2 regions of the Roseibium sp. HPY-6 genome follow, and region 1 is predicted to be linked to the other one. Evidence: predicted binding sites of a transcription regulator. Region 1 holds the regulator's gene; the other holds the start of a gene.

Region 1 (3,589 bases):
ACCCGTTCCCGAAGTCGATCTACGACAACATCGCCTATGGTCCGCGTATCCACGGTCTCGCCCGCAATAAGGCGGAACTCGACGACATAGTGTCCTCGAGCCTCCAGAAAGCCGGCCTTTGGGAAGAGGTGAAAAATCGTCTGGACGAGCCCGGAACGGGAATGTCCGGTGGGCAGCAGCAACGTCTGTGCATCGCGCGCGCCATTGCGGTCAGCCCGGAAGTGATCCTGATGGACGAACCTTGCTCGGCCCTTGACCCGATTGCCACGGCAAAGGTCGAGGAGTTGATCGATGAGCTGCGTGAGAATTACACCATTGTCATCGTGACGCATTCCATGCAGCAGGCGGCGCGTGTTTCTCAGCGTACAGCTTTTTTCCACCTGGGTATTCTGGTTGAAGAAGGTCCGACGGAGGACATCTTCACAAATCCGAAAGACAAGCGCACTCAGGATTACATTACTGGCCGCTTCGGCTAAGCGGTTTTCCGAAATCGGAAAGGGACACAGGATGTCTGAACACATTGTCTCGGCATATGACGAGGAACTGACGGAAATGGCCGGTAAGGTCGCCGAAATGGGTGGCCTCGCGGAACGCGCCTTTGCCGACGCGGTCGCAGCTCTTGTTTCTCAGGATCACGAACTCGCCAAGACCACTGTCGCAAACGACGAACGGCTCGATACGCTGCACCAGGCGGTTGAGGCAAAATTGATCGAAATGATCGCGCGCCGTCAGCCCATGGGGCAGGACCTTCGCGAAATCACCGCGGCAAGCCGCATCGCCAACGATCTTGAGCGAGTTGGTGATCTGGCGAAAAACGTCGCCAAGCGCGCGATTGCGATCGACAGCAATCTGCAATCGAAGAAGCTGGCGATCGGCGTTGAACACATGACGGAACTCGCGCTCGGCCAGCTAAAGCTGGTACTCGACGCCTACACGCAACGCGACGCGGAAGCAGCTCGCCGGGTGCAGGAGGCCGATGCTGAAGTCGACGCCATCTACACGTCCCTGTTCCGTGAACTGCTGACTTATATGATGGAAGATCCGCGCGTGATCACTCAATGCGTGCACCTGTTGTTCTGCGCCAAGAACATCGAGCGCATCGGTGACCATGCAACCAATATTGCGGAAAACGTCTACTACATGGTCACCGGCGAACGGCTTCCCGAAGACCGTGAAAAGCTTGATGAAACAACAAGTGCTGGCTAAGCACTGAAAGACTGCGGGACTCTTTCGGCCGGCATGCGTGTGCCGGCCGGTAATATCGGAGCGTGAACGAATGCCGAAAGTGCTGATCGTTGAAGACGAAGAACCGCTCAGCCTTCTCTTGAGATACAATTTGGAAGCGGAAGGGTACCAGGTCGAATCCTGTGTCCGTGGAGACGAAGCCGAAATCCGCCTGCGGGAGAGCCTGCCGGATCTGCTCCTGCTGGACTGGATGCTTCCCGGGCTCTCCGGAATTGAACTGTGCCGGCGCCTGCGGGCACGGGAAGACACCGAACGTTTGCCGATCATTATGCTCACGGCGCGCGGCGAGGAAGCAGAACGTATCCGCGGTCTGTCGACTGGTGCCGATGACTATGTCGTAAAGCCTTTTTCGGTCCCCGAGCTCATGGCAAGGGTGCGCGCAATCCTGCGCCGAGCGAGTCCGGAAGTCGTCTCCACGATGCTCAGGTCCGGTGACATTGAACTCGACCGTGAAACCCACCGTGTTCGCCGTAACACCAAGGAAATACACCTGGGGCCGACCGAGTTCCGGCTTCTTGAGTTCCTGATGACTTCCCCGGGCCGCGTGTTCTCGCGTGAACAGCTTCTGGACGGTGTCTGGGGTCACGATGTTTATGTCGATGAACGTACGGTGGATGTTCATGTTGGCAGGCTGCGCAAGGCGCTCAACAAGGGCAAGGCGAAGGATCCGATCCGGACCGTGCGTGGCGCAGGCTACGCCTTCAATGACCAGTTCTCGATTGCCAGCTGACAGGTTCTCGCGGGCAATACTTAACCGAAACCCGACGGACTTTTTGTCCAAAACAAAAAACCCGCCACAAAGGCGGGTTTTTCAATGGTTGAGGAAAATATCAGGAGGCCTGCGCAACCGTCTTTCGCTCGCGGCGCCGGTCAGCAACAGGCTGATAAGCGATCTTGCAGTGATATGCACAATAAGGAACGCCAGCATCGGAAACGCGGCCACAGAAATAGAAATCGTCCGTCGCAGGATCACCGATCGGCCACTTACAGGTCCGCTCAGTCAGCGTAAGGATCGTTGCGCGCTGAGAAATCGGAATGACCATCTCGGGCATGGGTTCCAACTCAGGCTTGATATCAGCGACAGGTGCAGGTGACGTGTCCACCTTGAGTGCCGTAGCTCCGATCATCTGCGGTTGCTGCACAGGTTTCTTTGGTGCTGCTCCTGCAGCGGGGCTGGCGGTGCGCGGCCGGCGCGGCTTTGCGCTGGAACTTGAGGTCTTTGCACGTCCGGAAAGCCCGAGCCGGTGCACCTTGCCGATCACGGCGTTGCGGGTCACACCCCCGAGTTCGCCTGCGATCTGACTTGCACTCAGGCCTTCGCTCCAAAGTTTCTTGAGCAGTTCAACCCGTTCGTTCGTCCAACTCATTGCCCGCACCCTTTAGTTCGGCCATTTGGCCATTAACCTCGTGTCAGACATGCTCTAGCATGCCTAATTTTGGCATATCTTGTGCCTCTTGGTGATGTGCCGCACGAGATCTCGTGTTTGATGAGCCAGAGGTTACAATAACGTTAATTTGTGAGGCAACCGCTTCACCCAAACCAGTTGGGGATGAGCGGACTTTTCCCCAGTTATGGTAAGGCCTTCCAGCGTTTCACGAAACGTGACTTTAAGTGCCGGCAGCAGCATTTCCATTGACAGCCAACGGTACGCGCGGTGTATAAGCATCTTGCGACGTGCCGCCTCATCGGGGCGGCACGTTGCGTTTTGGCTTGTCCGCACTCGTGAAGCGCACCGGATCAAACGGGCTCGTTTCCCGGGCAAGTGCCGCAACAGGAAACGGGAAATATCGGCCTGGGCGGTTTGGCGTTCGAGCTTGATCGATGACACCATGTAGAGAGCATTTCACCTGCCTTCAAAAGGAGGCTGGGTGCTCTGAGGAGTAAAAAGAGGTTATGTCCGCGACTGCGCTGTTTGGAAACTATGCAAGATCAAATCTGACATTTGATCATGGGGAAGGTGTCTGGCTGGTTACCAAGGACGGCCGACGATTCCTCGATTGCGGTTCCGGCATCGCAGTGAATTCCTGCGGGCACGGCCATCCGCATCTGGTCAAGACGCTTCAGGAGCAGGCAGCCAAACTCTGGCACGTCTCCAACCTTCATCAGATCCCGGACGGCGAACGTCTGGCACAGCGCCTCGTTGAGGCGACATTTGCCGACAGGGTGCTGTTTGTAAATTCGGGTGCAGAGGCGATGGAAGCTGCGATTAAATGCGCGCGGCGGTATCACTATGACAACAACGAACCCGATCGCTATCAGATCGTGACCTTCGAGGGAGCGTTCCACGGCCGGACCCTTGGAACGATTGCGGCCGGCGGCCAGGCGAAATACCTGGAAGGGTTT
Region 2 (3,589 bases), on a different contig from region 1:
GATCCGGCGTCTGATGGCGCGAATCGAGGAGTTGGAAGACCAGACCTGGGAACTTGGCGAATCGGACGAGCGCCACGCGAGCATCCTGTCAACGCTCGGCGATGTGGTGGTCCGGCGTGACGCGGACGGCGTGATCACCTATGTCAATTCTGCTGCCGAAGATGTTTTCGGACATACCCATGAACTGCGTCCGGGCAACGCCCTGCAACTCCCGACAATCAGCCGAGATGATCCCTTGATGCCGGCGACTTCATCGCAGGAGGCAGCCCCGGTCGGTACCGGCTTCCAGGATTTGCATATTCTAACGGCCCAGGGACCACGCTGGTTCTCACGCATTGATGTCCCGGTCCGCGACACCGCAACCGACAGGCAACTTGTGCAGACCGTTCTTCGGGACGTGACCGAGCGACGGCTGATTGAGGAAGAGTTGCTTGCTGCCCGGCATACGGCGGAAAGCTCGAATGAAGCGAAATCTCGTTTCCTGGCAACCGTGAGCCACGAAATACGGACACCGCTCAACGGCATTCTGGGAATGGCGTCGCTCTTGCGGGACACCCGTCTGACAAAAGAGCAGGACGCCTATATTGATGCGCTCGAAACCTCCGGCGAAACGTTGCTGCTGTTGATCGACGAGGTCCTTGATTTTTCGAAAGTGGAAGCCGGCAAGCTCGACATTCATGCGGCACCGGTCAAGGTCGGAGCGCTGGCGGAAAACGTTGTTGAACTGCTCGCCCCGAAAGCACATGCAAAAGGGCTCGAGATCGGTGCGATGGTCGATCCGGCACTGCCGGACGAGATCACGCTCGATGCAACACGCGTCCGCCAGATCCTCTTCAACCTGATCGGAAACGGCGTCAAGTTTACAGATGACGGTGGCGTCTCGGTCACATTGACAGGCAGAGCGCAGGCTGTCAGCGGCAGTGTCCTTGAAATCGACGTGCGTGATACCGGCATCGGTTTTGACGAAAGCGAAGCAGAACGGTTGTTCCGCGAGTTCGAGCAGGTTGATCATGGCCCCGCGCGCAAGTTCGGCGGCACGGGACTGGGACTGGCGATCGCCCAAAGGCTCGCCCGCCTCATGGGCGGCTCGATCACAGCACGGCCCGGGTCTGAAGGTGGCGGCCATTTCACGGTTTGCCTGCCGATACCGGAGACGCTGTCCGGCAACTCCGATCCCCGGCTCGCGATGCTTGAAGACAAGACCATCGTATTCGTCAGCAACAGCCGAATCGAATGCCCGCTCCTGTGTGAGCGGCTTGCCCGGCACAATGCCAAGGTTTCGGTAGAAGCGCCTGGCAGCGACAGCCTGGTTCATGCACTGACCAATGCCGATCTCATCGTTGTCGACAACGCGGCGCTGGCAGACAGCGGCGGCTGGCTGGCATCGGCGAGGCTTGCAGGAAGCGAAGCTCCCGCCGTCGTTCTCATTTCACCTGCCGAGCGTGACCGCCTCGATCATCTTCGCTCTGCAGGATATGCGGCTTATCTGATCCGGCCCGTGAGGATAGAAACTCTCATCCAGATCTTTTCCGGGCTGTTTGGCGGTGCGATCGATGGTCTTGCCTGGGACGCGGGTGCGCGCCCCGTTGAGAGTGGCGACGCTGCCCGGCGCGCCATTGCACCGGCGCGGCCGCTGCGCCTGCTTGTCGCGGAAGACAACGACATCAACCGTCTTCTCAGTGAAGCGATGCTGCGCAAGCTCGGTCACATCCCGGTGATGGTCGTCGACGGCGAAACTGCCGTTGAAGAAGCAGCGGGCGGTACATTCGATGCCATCCTGATGGATCTGCATATGCCGGGTCTCGACGGGTTTGAGGCAATCCGGAAAATCCGCGAGGATGAAGCAGCTGAATCGCGGCCGCCCGTGCCGGTTCTGATCGTCACTGCAGACGTTATGCAGGATGCTCGCGACAAGGCCGTTGAGGTTGGTGCCGCCGGCTATCTGACAAAGCCGCTTTCGGTCGATTCAATCTCCCAGGCCCTCGAATCAATCGGTCGCGCCTGACGTCGCTGCGCGCTGCCCTACTGTAAACGCTTGGTTCCGGCTTCTTCGGAAGTTCGACCAAGCGCTCTAAGCACTTCAGTAAATTTCACAAATTCCGAAGACTACGGTAAACTTGGGTTGTTCGATAAAAGGAAAAAACCCAATGTCATCCAGCTGTCGGAATAATGTGTTCTACGGCAGGACCGACGCACGCTGACCGCAGCCGGTGTTCGTGCTCCGGCAAAGGTAATAATAACGGTGAAACAGGTGCTAACCTGTGAAACCGCCCGGGGTGCCCCGTGAGGAATGCAAGAGGGTGGAATGTCCATAATGCGGCAAAACCTGTTTTCACCGAGAAAGCTCGTGCGAAGGTTTTCGCCTGCGATGCGCACCGGCGTCGCCGCGACAAAGACCACACACCCGGGTCCGCCAGTCCGCACTCCGGTCAAAACCGGTGAAACTCTCGGCAGGGTCGGCCCCCTCGAAGTGCGCATGGCCCGGAACTTCAAGGAAGTCAAAAAGGCGCAGCGGCTTCGGTATGAGGTTTTCTATGAGGAAATGTCCGCTGTCGCCGATGCTCATACCATCGCGACACGCCGCGATGCGGACCCGTTCGATGCCTACTGCGATCACCTTCTTGTCGTCGACCACGACACTCTCAAGCGCAACAAGCTCGGCCGGTTGAAGCCCGAGATTGTCGGAACGTACAGGCTGTTGCGGCAGGACGTGGCCGAGCAGCACAGCGGCTTCTACACCTCCGGCGAATATGACGTTCAAAAGATTATCGGAGCCAATCCGGACAAGCGCTTTCTGGAGCTCGGACGCTCGTGCGTGCTGAAGCCCTACCGCAACAAGAAGACCGTCGAATTGTTGTGGCACGGCATCTGGTCGTACGTTTTGCGGCACAAGATCGATGTGATGCTCGGGTGCGCCTCGATCGAAGGCACAAATCCAGACGCCCTGGCTCAGCAGTTGTCTTTCCTGCACCACAATGCGCGGGCACCGGAAGAATGGCGGGTCCGCGCGGTTGAAGACCGATATGTCGAGATGAACCGGATCCCGGCTGACCAGATCGATGCCAAGGCAGCGCTGCGCGCTTTGCCGCCACTCGTCAAAGGTTATCTGAGACTTGGGGCATTCATTGGTGACGGCGCAGTGGTGGATCATCAGTTCAGCACCACGGATGTGCTCATCATCATGCCGGTGTCTGAACTTAACACGCGCTACGTCAATTATTATGGTGCGGATGCCAGCCGGTATTCCAGCTGACAGCGATCACCTTTTCCGGCCGAACACGGCTCAAACGCCTGGATCGACGCAGGACATTTGACGTCTGAAAGGGCGCCGAAACTTAACGCCCCCTTAAATTGCCGCATTCTAAGATCACTCCCGGGGGTTCCGGCATGTGCCGGCACAGACGACGGGACGTATGATCGATGGCGCCTCGGGCGAAACGCCAGCCACGGATTGAACCGACATTCGGTGAGGACAGCAGCAGCCTGCTGGACCTGCGCCTTGGGCCGCAGGATCGCGCCTCCGCACCCGCGTCGAAGTCCGGATCCAAGTCCAAAAGTGCCAAGTCCGGCGGATCATCCGGGCGCAAAA

Evidence for each region. The regulator PhoB, encoded in region 1, activates phosphate uptake and scavenging genes when phosphate is short. The targets are predictions, from matches to a motif close to TGTCATNNANCTGTCAT.
Region 2: olsB (l-ornithine N(alpha)-acyltransferase) is a predicted target of PhoB. The motif match lies at 2,149-2,165, and genes of this name have one in related genera.

The regions. Positions count from the first base shown of each region.
Region 1 is NZ_JBEWCD010000002.1:1,431,949-1,435,537, forward strand. Features, by position in the region: gene pstB (phosphate ABC transporter ATP-binding protein PstB) at 1-476, shown strand, start outside; gene phoU (phosphate signaling complex protein PhoU) at 508-1,206, shown strand; gene phoB (phosphate regulon transcriptional regulator PhoB) at 1,277-1,975, shown strand; gene ABVF61_RS18015 (GcrA family cell cycle regulator) at 2,076-2,612, opposite strand; gene ABVF61_RS18020 (aspartate aminotransferase family protein) at 3,140-3,589, shown strand, end outside.
Region 2 is NZ_JBEWCD010000003.1:613,672-617,260, reverse strand. Features, by position in the region: gene ABVF61_RS28920 (PAS domain-containing hybrid sensor histidine kinase/response regulator) at 1-2,005, shown strand, start outside; gene olsB (l-ornithine N(alpha)-acyltransferase) at 2,315-3,253, shown strand; gene ABVF61_RS28910 (transglycosylase domain-containing protein) at 3,421-3,589, shown strand, end outside.